4 regions of the Geodermatophilus sp. SYSU D00708 genome follow, and region 3 is predicted to be linked to each of the others. Evidence: predicted binding sites of a transcription regulator. Region 3 holds the regulator's gene; each other region holds the start of a gene.
The links. Region 3 encodes LexA, which represses DNA repair genes until DNA is damaged. Its sites were predicted from a motif close to TCGAACANNTGTTCGA; they were not measured.

Region 1 (3,948 bases), on a different contig from region 3:
AGGTTGAAGCGGGTGGCGACGGGGTCCCAGCCGCCGTTGTCGACGCCGCGGAACAGGCTGATGACGTGCAGCGGGTCGACGTCGCGCGTCCACGCCACCCCGTGCTCGCGGTAGGTCGGGAAGGCCATGTCCTCCGGGTGCAGCGCACGGCCGGCGCCGATCTGGGCTGCCTCCTGGCCCAGCAGCGAGGCCCAGATGCCCAGCTCACCCTGGCGCTGCAGGGCGGTCGCCTCGACGTCCCACCGGCGGACCAGCACCAGGTCGCGGTAGAGGCCGCGGAGCTCCTCGTCGGAGACGTCGATGGAGTAGTCGGGGTGCTCGACCCGCTCGCCCTCCGGGGTCAGCAGCTGCACCAGGTCCGGCTGCTGCGGCAGGTGGGGCGCCCCGGCCCCGGGTACCGGGTCGACCACCTCGGTGGCCGCGCTCGACAGGCTCACGGGCATCTCCTCGCCGTCGGCCGCAGCGGCCGGGGTCGCCGGCGCTGGCGGAGCTGGACGTCTCGCGGCACCGGGGTGTGGCGCCACTCACACATCGTGACACGTCCCGGGCCCCGGCGAGAAGATCACCGCTCCGCCGGTCTGCGCAAGCCCTGTCCCACCTGGTGCGCAGAATGCTCGGTAGTAGGACGTCCTCGCATGTCAGACTGAGCAACGTGCCGGCCCTCGACGCCACCGACGCCCGCCTGCTCCGGGCCCTGACCGAGGACCCCCGCGCGACGGTCATGGCGCTGTCGCAGCGGCTCGGCCTGGCGCGCAACACCGTGCAGGCGCGGCTGGCCCGGCTGGAGAGCAGCGGGGTGCTGGCGCCCTTCGACGCGCGGGTGCAGCCGGAGGCGCTCGGCTACCGGCTCGGGGCCTACGTGACCGTGCAGGTGGTGCAGCGGAGCCTGGCCGACGTCGGCGAGGCGCTGGCGCAGATCCCCGAGGTGCTCGAGGTCACCGCGCTGTCCGGCGTCGCCGACCTGCTGGTCCGCGTCGTGGCCACCGATGCCGACGACCTGTGGCGGATCACCGAGCACGTGTTGACCATCCCCGGCGTCCAGCGGACCGACACCGCCCTGGCCCTGCGCCGGCTGGTCGACCACCGCATGGCTCCGCTGGTCGACCGCACCGCCGGGACCGACTGAACCGCCGGCGCCGGACCCTTGGAGTGCCGGACCCGTGCGGTGTGGCGCGGGGCGCGCGGTGTAGCCGCCGACCGCGCGGTGTGGCGCGGGTCCAGCGACCACACGGCGAGATCGGTTGGCGTCCTCTCCGGAGATGTCAGGCTGCGCCCGTGGACCCGGGCATGCTCCTGTCGGTCGTCGACCTCGCCCTGCTCGAGCCGTCGATCGACGACATGGACTCCGTCGCTCGAGCGCTTCGAGACGGCGGCTGGCGCAGCACCCCCGTCGACAGCGCCGGCAGCGTCCTCGACCTCCAGTGGGAGCACGAGGACGGTCAGGGCATGAGCCGGGTCCACACCGGCGCGTCAAGAAGCGGAGCCTTCATCGGCCTGATCGCGAACGTCGCGACGGACACCGCGGCGCACCTGCTGCTGCAGCAGGTCACCGAGCGGATCGAGGCGCGCGTCGTCCTCGGCCAGCTGCACCACGTCGAGACCGACCCGGTGTGGACCACCTGGTCCGACGGCCGTCGGGACGTCTCGCTCGGCCTGCACGCGATGGCCGTCCAGGCCACGCACACGATCCCCCCGGCCGTCCAGTTCGCGGTGGAGGTCGGTCGCCACTGACCGAGGTCCTCGTCGGGCCCCCTGCTGCGACGAACGCGCACAGCGGCGGAGACCGTGCCCTGTCAAGCCCAGGTCGAAATCTGTGGACAGCGCTCTGAGCTGGGGATTCGATCTGCGGCGGGGTCCTACCGGCGGTAGACTTCGAACGCTTGATCGAACCGCTGGGGAGGTGTCGTGGACGAGTTGCCGGAGGCGCTGCGGGCGCTGACCGCAGCCCTCGACACCCTGGGCGGGCAGGATCTGGCGCCGTTGTTCGGGCCGGCGCTGCTGGTCCGGCTGCGCGGGCTGTTGTGCGCGCAGAACCGGCTGGCCGCCGAGGTCGCCCGCACGGTGGCCGAGTGCGAGGGCACCGGCGCGGCGGACTTCGACGGGCTCAAGAGCATGGCGTCGTGGCTGCGCGGGCACGGGCACCTGTCGGTGGCCGAGGCGGGCCGGGTGGTCCGCGCCGGGCGGGCGTGCGCGTCTCTGCCGGCGGTGGCCGCGGCGTTCGCCGCCGGCGCGGTGACCGAGGGCCAGGTCGCACTCATCGAGCCGATCACCCGGCACGACCGGCTCAGCGCCACCGCCGCCCAAGGCGTCGACCTGGCCGAGGTGGACGCCGTGCTGGCGCAGGTCGCCGCCGAGCGGCCGCACGACGAGCTGCGGCAGGTGGTGCACCACTACCTGGCCCGCCTCGATCCCGACGGCCCCGAGCCCGATCCCACCGCGGGTCGGCGGCTGGCCATCGCCCGCCACGCGGACGGGTCGCTCACCGGCCGGTTCGACCTGGACGCGGTCGGCGGGGAGAAGCTGGCCGCCGCGCTGGAGGCGATCGTGCAGGCCGGCCGCTGCGCGGGCGACGACCGCTCCCGCGGCCAGCAGCTGGCCGACGCGCTGGTGCAGCTGTGCGACAACGCCTTGGCCACCGGTGGCCTGCCGCAGCTGCGCGGGCACAAGCCGCAGGTGCTGGTGCAGATCGGCATCGAGGACCTGGTCGACCCGGCCACCGCCCCCGGTGCCGGCACGCTCGGCTCGGGGGCGGTGATCTCCGCGGCCCGGGCCCGGTGGCTGGCCTGCGACGGGCAGCTCACCCGGATCGTGCTCGGCCCCGACGGGCGGCCGCTGGACTACGGCCGCACCCTCCGCCTCGTCCCGCCCCATCTGCGGCGGGCGGTGGAGGTCCGCGACGGCGGCTGCGTGTTCGCCGGCTGCGGCGCGCCGACCTGGTGGTGCGACGTGCACCACGTGCTGGAGTGGATCCACGGCGGCCACACCAGCCTGGACAACTCCGCGCCGCTGTGCGAGCGGCACCACACCAAGGTCCACCACGGCTTCCGCGTCGAACGACAACCCGACGGCCGATGGCACACCTGGCGCCCCGACGGCACCCAGATCCACACCGGCCCACTGCTGCCCGCCGCCGCCTGACCCCACCCGACCCGATCCGTTCGGCGTCGGGCGTCGGCGCGTGCCCGAGATCGACGGGTGGCGAATCAGCTCCGCAGCGGCCGGGCCCGCTCCTGTCCGCCGCCGCCTGACCCACTCCGGGCCAGCTCCTGCCCGTTGCCGCCCCACAGGAACCGACGCGCTCGGCGTGGTCGTCCATGCGGCGTCCACGGTGGAGGGGACGAGCGCCGAGCGGGGTCCTCAGCCGGGCCTGCGGATGCGGACCGGGCCGCGGGCCGTCTCGGCGTCCACCACCGCACCGCCCTGCGTCACCACGACACGGCCCGCCGCTGCGAGCCGGCCTGCCGCGCCCCGTGCCGCCGGCATGAGGTCCCGCCAGCCGGCCGGGTCGACCGCGCGGGCGGCCTCCGAGGGACAGATCGACGCGTCGACCCGCCTGCCGGCGAGCAGCGCGACGATCGCCTGCTCGAGCCGCGTGTCGACGTCGTCCACGCGGCCAGCGTGACCCCGACCCCACGCACCCGCCACTGGCCGCGGCGAGCAACCGGGAGGATGCTCCGGCTCGTGCACCGGACGACGTCCTCGCTGGTGGGGGCCAGGTGGGTGCCGGCCGCGCTCGCGGTCGGCGGTCGGGTCCTGCGGAACCGGCGGGCGCCCCGGTGACCGACTCCCGCTCGCAGCGGCTCGCCGCCCTGACCGCTATCGACACCGCCCTGGCCGATCCCGTCCGCCTCGTGCGGGTCCTGCAGGACGCCGCGGACGACGAGGCCGCGCTCGACGGCCTCAGGCGCGAGTTCGGGCTGGACACGGTGTCGGCCACCGTCGTCCTCG
Region 2 (3,948 bases), on a different contig from region 3:
GCGGTCGTCATGACCGGGGTGCCCGGGGTCAGCGACTCCTGCATCGCCTGGGCCTGCGCCTGCGCCCGCTTGCGCTGCCGGGCGGGCAGCACGATGAGCAGGACGAAGGCCAGGGCCAGGAGGACGAGCGGGAAGTACTGCTCCACGACAGATGTGCCTCTCTACCGCGCGGCGTTCCGCGGTGGGTGCGGCCCGGGACGGGACCGCTCGGGTACGGCGGCTGTGGCGCGCCGCGTCATCCGCGTGCAGCGACCGGGCAGGACGCGCGCGGCCGCGGCCGGACGAGTTGCGCGCCAGCGCTCCGCAGTCTAGGCGTCGAACAGCGTCTCTGACGACGAACCGGGGACCGGTGGGTCGACGGTGACCCTCCCGAGGGGGATGCCGCCGCGCGGGACGGGCTGTCCCAGGTGCTGCCAGGCGGCCTCGGTGGCGACCCGGCCCCGCGGCGTGCGGGCCAGCAGGCCGGCGCGGACCAGGAACGGCTCGCAGACCTCCTCGACGGTGTGCGGCTCCTCCCCCACCGCGACCGCCAGCGTGGCGACCCCGACCGGACCGCCCCCGAACCGCATCACCAGGGCCTCCAGGACGGCGCGGTCGAGCCGGTCCAGGCCCAGGTGGTCGACGTCGTAGAGGGCCAGCGCCGCCTCGGCGACCGCGCGGGTGACCCGGCCGTCGGCCCGCACCTCGGCGTAGTCGCGGACCCGGCGCAGCAGCCGGTTGGCGATGCGCGGCGTCCCTCGGGACCGGCCGGCGATCTCCGCCGACCCCTCCTCGGTGAGCTCGACGCCGAGCAGAGAGGCGCTGCGGGCCAGCACCCGCTGCAGCTCGGACGGCTCGTAGAACTCCATCTGGCCGACGAAGCCGAACCGGTCGCGCAGCGGGCCGGTCAGCAGGCCGGCGCGGGTGGTGGCGCCGACCAGCGTGAACGGGTTGATCTCCAGCGGGATCGCGGTCGCACCGGGCCCCTTGCCGACGACGACGTCGACCCGGAAGTCCTCCATCGCCATGTACAGCAGTTCCTCGGCCGGCCGGGCGATCCGGTGGATCTCGTCGATGAACAGCACGTCGCCGGGGCCGAGGTTGGACAGCATCGCGGCGAGGTCACCGGAGCGCTCGATCGCCGGACCGCTGGTGATCTTCACCGACGTGCCCAGCTCGGAGCCGATGATCAGCGCGAGGCTGGTCTTGCCCAGCCCGGGCGGCCCGGACAGCAGCACGTGGTCCGGCGGCCGGCCGCGTCGCTTGGCGCCCTCCAGGACCAGCTCCAGCTGGCGGGCGACCTTGGGCTGACCGATGAAGTCCGCCAGCGAGTGGGGGCGCAGGGCCGACTCGACGACCCGCTCCTCGTCACCGGCCTGCGCCGAGACCGAGTAGTCGCGGGTGAACCCCTCGGCCGGCTCCGCGGACAGGCCGCGGTCGAAGGGGCTGCTCACGGCCTACCCAGCATCCGCAGCGCCTGCCGCAGCAGCACCGCCACCTCGACCGACCCGGTCTCGGCGACCTGCTCGTCGGCGATCGGCGCGAGCTGGGCGACGGCGCTGTCGGCCTCCTTGCTGGTCCACCCCAGCCCCACCAGGGCCGAGGCGAGCTGGTCGCGCCACGGGGCGACGGGGGTGACCGACGGCAGCCCCGCGGGGGCCCCCGCGCCGTCGAGCTGGGTGTCGGTGGTGGTCGCCCCCAGCCGGTCGCGCAGCTCCAGGATCAGCCGCTCGGCGCCCTTCTTGCCGATGCCCGGCACCTGCATCAGGGCTTTGACGTCAGCCATCGACACCGCGCGGCGGACCTCCCGCGGCGGGTGGATGGCCAGCACCGCCTGGGCCAGCCGCGGGCCCACGCCGTTGGCCGTCTGGAGCAGCTCGAACAGCTGCCGCTCGTCGTCGTCGGCGAAGCCGTAGAGGGTCAGTGAGTCCTCGCGGACCACCAGGCTGGTCGACAGCCGGGCGCTCTCCCCCACCTGCAGCCGGGCGATCGTGCCGGGGGTGCACTGCACCGCCAGCCCGATGCCGCCGACCTCGACCACGGCGCCGTCCGGCGACACCGCCGCGACCCGGCCCGACACGCTGGCGATCACCGCGACACCCCCGTCCAGCGCGGGAGGGTCGTCGACCGCACGGGGGCGCCGATGCCGCCGGCCAGCGCGGCGTGCCGCAACCGTTGCTGCGCGGGCCCCCGCCAGGCGTGGCAGACGGCCAGCGCCAGCGCGTCGGCGGCGTCGGCGGGCTTGGGCGGGGACGACAGCCCCAGCACCCGGGTGACCATGAGGGTGACCTGCTCCTTGTCGGCTCGGCCGCTGCCGGAGATGGCGGCCTTGACCTCGCTCGGCGTGTGCCAGGCGACGGGCCGGTCGGCCTGCGCCGCGGCCAGCGCGGCGACGCCGGCGGCCTGGGCGGTGCCGGTGGCGGTGCCCTTGTTGTTCTGGGTGAACACCCGCTCGATCGCCACGACGTCGGGGCGGTGCTCGCGCAGCAGCGCGGTCACGGCGGTGTGCAGCTCCAGCAGGCGCAGCTCGAGGTCGAGCTCCGCGGCGGTGCGGACGACGCCGACCCCCACCGCCGCAGGGCGGGCTCCGGGACGCCCGTCGACCACCCCCCACCCGCACCGGGTGAGGCCCGGGTCGATGCCGAGCACCCGCATGGAGGAGCCTCCCGCCGTCAGCCGAACTGGTGTTCGACCGAGGTTAACCGCCCGGGACGACGCAAGGCCGCGACACGCCTTGGTGAGGGGCTGGAACGGCCTCCCTGCAGGGTCCCGGCCCGAGCCTGCGAGGGTCGGGGGGCAGGGAGGTCCTTCAGCCGACCTTCTCGAGCACCTCGTCGGAGACGTCGTAGTTCGCGTACACGTTCTGCACGTCGTCGCAGTCCTCGAGGGCGTCGATGAGCCGGAAGACCTTGCCCGCCGCCTCCTCGTCGAGCTCGACGGTGACGCTGGGCACGAACCCGGCCTCGGCCGAGTCGTAGTCGATGCCGGCGTCCTGCAGCGCGGTCCGGACGGCGACCAGGTCGGTCGGCTCGCTGATGACCTCGAACGAGTCGCCCTGGTCGCGGACCTCCTCCGCGCCGGCCTCGAGCACGGCCATGAGGACGCTGTCCTCGTCCACGCCGTCTGCCTTGGGCACCACGACGACGCCCTTGCGCGAGAACAGGTAGGAGACCGAGCCCGGGTCGGCCATCGAGCCGCCGTTGCGGGTCATCGCCGTCCGGACCTCGGACGCGGCCCGGTTGCGGTTGTCGGTCAGGCACTCGACCAGCACCGCCACGCCGGCGGCCGCGTAGCCCTCGTACATGATCGTCTGCCAGTCCGCGCCCCCGGCCTCCGCCCCAGAGCCGCGCTTGACGGCGCGGTCGATGTTGTCGTTCGGGACCGACGACTTCTTCGCCTTCTGGATGGCGTCGAACAGCGTCGGGTTGCCGGCCGGGTCGCCGCCGCCGGTGCGGGCCGCCACCTCGACGTTCTTGATCAGCTTGGCGAACAGCTTGCCGCGCTTGGCGTCGATCGCGGCCTTCTTGTGCTTGGTCGTCGCCCACTTGGAATGGCCACTCACGGCGTACCCCTCTCGTTCCCGGCGCCCGATCGGTCCGCCATCTCTCTGCGCACCAGGTCGACGAACAACGCGTGCACCCGGCGGTCCCCGGTGAGTTCGGGGTGGAAGCTGGTGGCCACCAGGTTGCCCTGGCGGACGGCGACGATCCTACCGTCGGCGTGTCCCCCGACGACCCGGGCGAGGACCTGCACGTCCTCGCCGGCCTCCTCGACCCACGGCGCGCGGATGAACACCGCGTGCACCGGGTCGCCGCCGAGCCCCTCGAACCGGACCTCGGACTCGAAGGAGTCCACCTGCCGGCCGAAGGCGTTGCGGCGGACGGTGACGTCGAGCCCGCCGACGGTCACCTGGTCCGGCGGTGAGCCGAGCAGCCGGTCGGCGAGGACGATCATCCCGGCGCAGGAGCC
Region 3 (3,948 bases):
CTGCTCAGCCGCGGCGTCCTCGAGCGGATGGACCTGCGGGTCTCCGAGGTGGTCAGTTCCTGGGACCTCAAGGACTCCGCGGCGTACTGGCCGGTCTGGGCGGTCACCCAGCTCGGCGGGCGCGGCTTCATCCTGATCGTCCTGGCGGTCCTGGTGAGCTACCTGCTCTGGTCGCGCCGGACGGTCGTGCCGCTGCTACGGGTCCTGGTCGCGCTGGCGCTGCTCACCGTGGTCGTCTACGGCTTCAAGTACGGGACGGGGCGCACCGCGCCGGCCTACCCGGGGTCGTTCTTCCACCGCGACGGCCAGTCCTATCCGTCGGGCCACGTGGCCAACGCGGTGCTGATGTGGGGCGTCGCCCGCTGGCAGGCGGTGGAGTTCCGTCTCTCGGCCGGCGTGCAGCGGACGTTCCGGCTGCTGAGCGTGGCCGGACCGGTCGCCACCGGCGTGGCCATGGTGTCCCTGGACTTCCACTGGGTCACCGACGCCGTGGTCGGAGCGTCGGTCGGCATCCTGCTGTTGGGCGTGGTTCACGCACTGGACGCAGTCGCGATGTCACGCTGGGTGGGTGCCCGAGCTGGCCACCCGTCCGCGTAGCGGCTCCGCGGTACGGCGTCTGGCAGCGGGGTCGGCCCTCGCACTGACGCTCGTGCAGGGTGCCGGCGTGCCCGCGTACGCCGAGGAGGCCGCGGGCCCGCGCACGCAGTGCCAGGTCACCGACCCGCGCCTGCCGGAGCTCTCCGGCCTGGCGGTGGTGGGGAACCGCATGCTGGCCATCGACGACGGCGGGGACCGGGTCGACGTGTACGTCCTGGACGCCACCTGCCTGGTGATCGACGTGCGCAGCGCGGCGGTGGACCCCTACGACCCCGAGGACCTCGCGGTGGCGGCCGATGGGACGGTGTGGCTGGCCGACACCGGGGACAACAACGGCACGCGGGAGACGGTGGCGCTCATCGCCCTTCGCCCGGACGACACCACCGAGGTCTACCGGCTGGCCTTCCCCGAGGGACGACGCGACGTGGAGGCGCTCCTGCTCGCCCCCGACGGCACGCCCTACCTGGTGTCCAAGGAGGTGCTCGGCGCGAGCAAGGTGTACCGCCCCGTGAGCGCCCTCGTGGACGCCGGCACGGTCGGCCTCACCGAGGTGGCCGGCGTCGAGTTCACGCTCACCGGCACTCCCGGTGGCCCCGTCGGGCGCGCCGGCCAGCTGATGGTCACCGGGGGAGCGGTCTCGCCCGACGGCCGCTTCGTCGCGCTGCGCACCTACACCGACGCCTACGTGTGGCCGTTGTCGGGATCCGACGTGGCCGGTGCGCTGGCCGCCGACCCGGTCCGGTTGCCCCTGCCCGAGTCGCCGCAGGGTGAGGCGATCAGCTTCACCGCCGACACGACCGGTCTGGTCGTGTCCAGCGAGGGGCTGCCGGCCGACGTCACGGTCGTCCCGTTGAGCGCGGTCCCCAGCCCGGCCGCGGCCTCCGGGTCGGCGGACGGCTCCGTGCCGGACCTGCTCAGCACCGACGACGGCGGCGCGACGGTCATCGCGGCCGGCGTGCTCGCTGCGGTCGTCGCCGCCGCGCTGGTGTGGATCGTCGGGAGGTTGCGCCGCCGCTCCTGAGTGTGCGGCGGGGCGTGTGCTGAGCGTGCGGCGGCGCTGAGCTGAGCGCGCGGGGCGCGCGTCAGACCCGGCGAAGCACCGTCACGACGCGGCCCAGGATGGTCGCCTCGTCACCGGGGATCGGCTCGTACGCGGGGTTGTGCGGCAGCAGCCACACGTGACCGTCGCGGCGCTTGTAGGTCTTGACCGTCGCCTCGCCGTCGATCATGGCCGCGACGATCTCGCCGTTCTCGGCGGTCGGCTGCTGGCGCACCACGACCCAGTCGCCGTCGCAGATGGCGGCCTCGACCATCGAGTCACCGGCCACCTTCAGCATGAACAGCGTGCCCTCGCCGACCAGTTCGCGGGGCAGGGGGAAGACGTCCTCGACGGCCTGCTCGGCGAGCACCGGGCCACCGGCGGCGATCCGGCCCACCAGGGGCACGTAGGTCGGGGCGGGACCCTCCTCGACGCCGGCGGGGGCGGCCGGGGCGACGAGCTCCGCGGGGGCGTCGCCGGGCAGGCGGACGTCGAGGGCCCGGGGCCGGTTCGGGTCGCGGCGCAGCCAGCCCTTCTTCTGCAGGACCGTCAGCTGGTGGGCCACCGAGGAGGCCGAGGACAGGCCGACGGCCTCACCGATCTCGCGCACCGAGGGCGGGTACCCGCGGCGGTCGATCGAGTCGCGGATGACCTCGAGGACGCGGCGCTGCCGCTGGGTCAGGCCGTCGCCGGCCTCACCCCGGTCGGGGAAGGTGCGCACGGCTGCCGTCTCGGTGGTCGCCGGCGTGCCGGCCGTCCTCCGGCGGCTCCCCGACGTCCCGCTCTTCTCCGCCACCGTCGCCTCCTCGTCGGCTGCTCACCGCAGCACGTCTCGTCCGTCGGGACCGACCGTAGCGTGCTCAGGGCCCTCGATCAAACACATGTTCGAAGTGCTCGGCGGGGCGGGATGGTGTTTGTCGGACCCGTCCGGTAGACATCGCACAGACGTTCGAATCGAACAGACGTTCGACGGTGCGGGGTCGGTCGGGAGGAGTGGTCGTGGCAGGCGTGCAGCAGGCGGTGCTGGACTTCGACGACGCGGTGCAGGTGCCCTGGCGGCCCCGGCTCCGGGCGGTGCCGGGCGGTGCCGGGAGCGAGCCGGGGCGCTCGCCGCGGCCCGCCGTGTCGCGGACGGTCCCGTCCCGGGTCGATGTCGGCCGGCCGGCGGTGCAGGCGCCGTCCCGGCCGGCGGTTCTTGAGGCTGCTCGTCCGGGTGTCGGGGCGGCCCGGCCGGTGCCCGTGCGGCCCCGGGTGGCGCGCCCGGTGCCGGCGCGTCCGGCGGGAGCGGCGGTGCCTGGTGCGCCGTCGGGTCGCCCGGTGCGCGGGGGGTGTGGCCGGGTCGGCGGTGCCGCCGGATCGCGGCTGCGGCTCACCCAGCGGGCCCGCCGGCTGTCGGTGGTCCTCGCTCTGGGTGCCGGCGTGGCGCTGGGGTCGTGGCTCGGTCCCCTGGTGGCCGGCGGTGACGGCGACCTGCGGTTGGCCGGAGAGCGCAGCGTCGTCGTGCAGGCCGGGGACAGCGTGTGGTCGATCGCCGCCGACTTCGCCGGGCCGGACGAGGACGTGCGCGCCGTGGTCGACGCCATCGAGCAGATCAACGACCTCGACGGCGCCCGGGTCGTCCCGGGCCAGGTCCTCCAGTTGCCCTGACGTCCAGGTCCTCCAGCTGCCCTGACGTCGCCGACGAACCGCGCCGCCGCCCGGGTGCGGTCCCGGCCGAGGCCAGACAGCGACAAGGCGGACCGGCCAGGTTCGTCAACCCTCCGTGCGGAGACGTTGACGCTCTGTGGTCATCGGGCCACCTAACGTCAGTGCCGTGTCGCGGACGTCCGGAGGCCGAGCAGCGGTCTTCACCCAACAGTCGCAGTCGGTCGAGGTGTCCGTGGACGGAGCCTGGTGGCCGGGGTCGATCCTCGGCTGGCGCCACGACGCGCAGGGCTCCTGTGAGGTCTGGGTCCGGGTGGCGGTCGCCGGCCGGAACCGCGAGATCTGGACCGCCCTGAGCGATCTGCGGCTGCCCGAGCCGCGTCCGGCGACCGCCGGCGCCGCCGCGGCGGTCCCCGGTGCGGGTGCCGGCGCGCCGGTACTCGACCTCGGGCGCGCCGCGGCCCGCGAGCGGCTGGTCGCCGGTGTGCTGGGCGCGCCGGCTCTGGCGCCGGCCGGGGGTGCCGGTCCGTCCCGGCGTCGGCACGGTGGGGACGTCACCGCGGAGATGCCGGCGGTCGGGAGCGCGTTCGCCGGCCGTCACCGGGCGCCCGCTGCGGTGGCCGGGAGGCACCGGGCGGCCGACGACGACACCCGCGTCGACCTCCAGG
Region 4 (3,948 bases), on a different contig from region 3:
TGGCCAGCACCTGGTGCAGCCGGCTGTCGTCGCCGGGCACGAGGACGGCGGTGGCGGGCAGGTCGACGCGCCAGCGGTGTGCCGGACCCGCGGCGTGCGCGTCGCTGACGGTGTCCATGACCAGCGCGGTGAGGTCGACCGGCTCGCTGGCCAGTTCCCGGCCGGCGTCCAGCCGGGCCAGCAGGAGCAGGTCGTTGACCAGCCCCGACATCCGCACGGCCTCGGCCTCCACGCGGCGCAGCGCCTGGGCCACGTCGTCCGGCACCTCGCTGCTGCGGCGCACCAGCTCCGCGTAGCCCTGGATGGAGGTGACCGGCGTCCGCAGCTCGTGGCTGGCGTCGGCGACGAACTGCCGGACCTGGGTCTCGGAGGCCTGCCGGGCGGCCAGCGACTCCTCGACGTGGTCCAGCAGCCGGTTGAGGGCCGCACCCACCCGGCCGACCTCGGTGTGCGGGTCGGTGTCGGCGGCGGGCACGCGCTCGGCCAGGCGCACCTCGCCGCTCGAGAGGGGCAGCTCGGCGACCCGGCCGGCGGTGGCGGCGACGCGGTGCAGCGGTCGCAGCGTGCGGCCGATGACCACGAACCCCGCTCCCGCCGCGGCGAGCAGGCCGAGCAGCCCGACGCCGACCTCGACAGCGACCAGCCGGAGCAGCGCGCTGTGCGTCGGCCCGAGGGGCAGCCCGGTGACCAGCACGTCCCCGTCGGCGCCCGCGGTCGCGACCACGCGGTACTCCCCCAGGTCGGCGCCCAGGTCGACGGTGCGCGGCCCGCCGTCGGCGGGCACGTCGGCGAGAACCTCCTGCTGCGGTCCGGTGAGCAGCCGCGCCTCGCCGCTGGCGGTGATCACCGCGGCCTCGGTCACCGCGCCGTCCTCGACCCGGGCCCCCAGCGTGCCGTCGCCCTGCCCCGGCGTGGCCAGGAAGTCCGGTCCGACGTCGTCCCAGCCCCCGGGCGGCCCGCCCGCGTCGGCGTGCGCCGAGCGGTCGACGGCGGCGGCCAGCCGGGTGTCGACCTGGTCGAGCATCTGGTCGTGCAGCACGGTCGTGGCGACGGCGCCGACGACGGCCACCACCACCGCGAGGGGCACGAGGAACACCGCCAGCAGCCGGGCGCGCAGCGACAGCCGACGGGCGGTCGCGGTTGTCATGGGCCCACGGTGAGCTGCGGGTCTGGAGGTGGGCTGGACGCCGGGATGGAGATCGCTGGACCCCGGGACGACGGGGCTCACAGGCCCGTCACAGGTACCCGGGGCAGGCTGCCCGCCTCCTGTGTCGCAGCCCCGAGAGGAGCAGGCCCATGCCACCCCTGACCGGCACGGACGGCTCGGTCCCGCCCGCACCGCCGACGTCGCCCCCGCCCGGGACGCCGCCGGCGATGCGCGCCTCGGACGCCGACCGGTTCGCCACGGTCGGCGTCCTGCAGGACGCCGTCGCCCGCGGGCTGCTGCCCCCGGACGAGGGCAGTGAGCGGATGGCCGCCGCGTTCGGCGCCGTCCACCGGCGGGACCTCGAGCCGCTGACCGCCGACCTCGCGCCCGCGTCCTCCGCACCGGCCGCACCCGGGTGGCGCCCCCTGGCGACCATGGCCGTCGAGCAGCTACGGGCGTCCCTGAACGGCCCGGGCGCCCGGGTGTCCGCGGGGCGGGTGGTGGCGGCGGTTGCGGCCGCCGTCTGTCTGCTCTTCCTGTTCGGCTGGGTGCTGGGCGAGGTGCTGTTCGACGGCGGCGGGCGCGGCGGCTTCGGCCGTGGCTGAAGTCTCCGATCCGCGCTCCGGCAGACGAGGCGACCGCCGAGCGCGCTGCCGCGCAGCCCCCATCTGCGTGCGCAGGTTCGCCACGGTGGTCGCCGCCGTCCTCCGGGCCGGCCGCCGACGGCGGGTGGAGTGGGCTGCTGGTGGGGGCGTTCTGCTTCAGCAAGCGGCTCGACCCGCCGGTGTCAAGGCCTCACCGGCATCTGTGGACGGCGCCCTGACCTGGGGATTCGACCTGCGGCGGGGTGCTCGCGGCGGTAGACTTCGAACGCTTGATCGAACCGTTGGGGAGGTGTCGTGGACGAGCTGCCGGAGGTGCTGCGGGCGCTGGCCGACGACCTCGACGCCCTGGCCGCCGAGGAGCTGGCGCCGCTGTTCGGGCCGGCGCTGCTGGGGCGGCTGCGCGGACTGCTGGCCGCGCAGAACCGGCTGGCCGCCGAGGTGGCGCGCACGGTGGCCGAGTGTGAGGGCACCGGCGCGGCGGAGTTCGACGGGCTCAAGAGCATGGCGTCGTGGCTGCGCGGGCACGGGCACCTGTCGGCGGCCGAGGCGGGCCGGGTGGTGCGCGCCGGGCGGGCGCTGGAACACCTGCCCGCCGTCGGGGCGGCGTTCGCCGCCGGCGCGGTGACCGAGGGCCAGGTCGCGCTCATCGAGCCGGTCACCCGCCCGGAGGCACAGGCCGCCGCGGCCGCCGCCGGAGTCGATGTGGCCGACGTCGACGAGCTGCTGGCCCAGGTCGCGGCGCAGCGGCCGCACGACGAGCTGCGGCAGGTGGTGCACCACTACCTGGCCCGCCTCGATCCCGACGGGCCCGAGCCGGATCCGACCGCGGGGCGGCGGCTGGCCATCGCCAAACATGCGGACGGGTCGCTCACCGGCCGGGTCGACCTCGACGCGGTCGGCGGGGAGAAGCTGGCCGCCGCGCTGGAAGCGATCGTGCAGGCCGGCCGCTGCGCCGCCGACGACCGCTCCCGCGGCCAGCAGTTGGCCGACGCGCTGGTGCAGCTGTGCGACAACCAGTTGGCCGCCGGCGGCCTGCCGCAGCTGCGCGGGCACAAGCCACAGGTGCTGGTGCAGATCGGCATCGAGGACCTGGTGGACCCGGCCACCGCCCCCGGTGCCGGCACGCTCGCGTCCGGGGCGGTGATCTCCGCGGCGCGCGCCCGGTGGCTGGCCTGCGACGGACAGCTCACCCGGATCGTGCTCGGCCCCGACGGGGTCCCGCTGGGCTACGGCCGCACCCTCCGCCTCGTCCCGCCCCACCTGCGGCGGGCGGTGGAGGTGCGCGACGGCGGCTGCGTGTTCGCCGGCTGCGGCGCCCCCACCTGGTGGTGCGACGTGCACCACGTGCTGGAGTGGATCAACGGCGGCCACACCAGCCTGGACAACTCCGCGCTGCTGTGCGAGCGGCACCACACCAAGGTCCACCACGGCTTCCGCGTCGAACGACAACCCGACGGCCGATGGCACACCTGGCGCCCCGACGGCACCCCGATCCACACCGGCCCGCTGCTCCCCGCCGCCGCCTGACCCGCCCACGGGCCCGCCGCGGCCTGACTGCAGCACACCCCTGGTCGATCCACGGGGCCCACACGCGACCGGCGCCGCCTCCGCAGGGAGGCGGCGCCGGTCGGCGTGCGGCCGGTGGGTCAGGTGCCCGTCGCGTTGCTGCTGTCGGTCGTGGGCACGCGGTGCTGACTCCGCGCCGCGGTCGGCTCCTCCCTGGTTCCTCGCGCTGCGATGCCTCGGCTGTCGTCAGGCGTACCGCGCGACGAAGTTGGCCAGGATCCGGCCCGGCTCGTTCACCACCGCCAGCGAGAGGCGGGCGATGAGCTCGTCCATCTCCGACGGCGGGAAGTAGCCCGCGTGCTGGTAGACCCGCACCCGGGTGACGATGCCGGCGACGTCGAGCTCGGGGTGGAACTGGGTCGCGTAGACGTTGTTCTTCACCCGGAACATCTGCACCGGGCACGTCGCCGAGGTGGCCAGCAGCACCGCGGACGGCGGCAGCACACGGCAGGCCTCCTTGTGCCCGACCAGCGCGTCGAAGACGTCCGGCACCCCGGCCAGGAGCGGGTCGGCGCGCCCGGCGGGGGTCAGCTCGATTGGCACGCAGGAGATCGGCTCGCCGTAGGTCCGGTCGACCACGCCGCCCTGGTGCACGCCGAGCGTCCCGACGCCGTAGCAGGCGCCGAGGAA

Region 1: the regulator LexA is predicted to act here: its motif matches at 1,873-1,888, upstream of ACI79D_RS01400 (DUF222 domain-containing protein).
Region 2: the regulator LexA is predicted to act here: its motif matches at 2,656-2,671, upstream of ruvC (crossover junction endodeoxyribonuclease RuvC).
Region 4: the regulator LexA is predicted to act here: its motif matches at 2,014-2,029, upstream of ACI79D_RS19225 (DUF222 domain-containing protein).

The regions. Positions count from the first base shown of each region.
Region 1 is NZ_JBJGYS010000001.1:263,231-267,178, forward strand. It holds gene pdhA (pyruvate dehydrogenase (acetyl-transferring) E1 component subunit alpha) at 1-437, opposite strand, end outside; gene ACI79D_RS01390 (Lrp/AsnC family transcriptional regulator) at 653-1,126, shown strand; gene ACI79D_RS01395 (hypothetical protein) at 1,276-1,731, shown strand; gene ACI79D_RS01400 (DUF222 domain-containing protein) at 1,906-3,138, shown strand; gene ACI79D_RS01405 (DUF3253 domain-containing protein) at 3,358-3,609, opposite strand; gene ACI79D_RS01410 (hypothetical protein) at 3,777-3,948, shown strand, end outside.
Region 2 is NZ_JBJGYS010000017.1:12,739-16,686, reverse strand. It holds gene yajC (preprotein translocase subunit YajC) at 1-146, opposite strand, end outside; gene ruvB (Holliday junction branch migration DNA helicase RuvB) at 309-1,433, opposite strand; gene ruvA (Holliday junction branch migration protein RuvA) at 1,430-2,071, opposite strand; gene ruvC (crossover junction endodeoxyribonuclease RuvC) at 2,068-2,634, opposite strand; gene ACI79D_RS15290 (YebC/PmpR family DNA-binding transcriptional regulator) at 2,789-3,541, opposite strand; gene pdxT (pyridoxal 5'-phosphate synthase glutaminase subunit PdxT) at 3,538-3,948, opposite strand, start outside.
Region 3 is NZ_JBJGYS010000006.1:129,573-133,520, reverse strand. It holds gene ACI79D_RS07715 (phosphatase PAP2 family protein) at 1-597, shown strand, start outside; gene ACI79D_RS07710 (hypothetical protein) at 665-1,618, shown strand; gene lexA (transcriptional repressor LexA) at 1,680-2,432, opposite strand; gene ACI79D_RS07700 (LysM peptidoglycan-binding domain-containing protein) at 2,954-3,283, shown strand; gene ACI79D_RS07695 (hypothetical protein) at 3,516-3,948, shown strand, end outside.
Region 4 is NZ_JBJGYS010000025.1:70,911-74,858, reverse strand. It holds gene ACI79D_RS19235 (sensor histidine kinase) at 1-1,147, opposite strand, end outside; gene ACI79D_RS19230 (DUF1707 SHOCT-like domain-containing protein) at 1,297-1,752, shown strand; gene ACI79D_RS19225 (DUF222 domain-containing protein) at 2,047-3,279, shown strand; gene ACI79D_RS19220 (glutamine amidotransferase) at 3,505-3,948, opposite strand, start outside.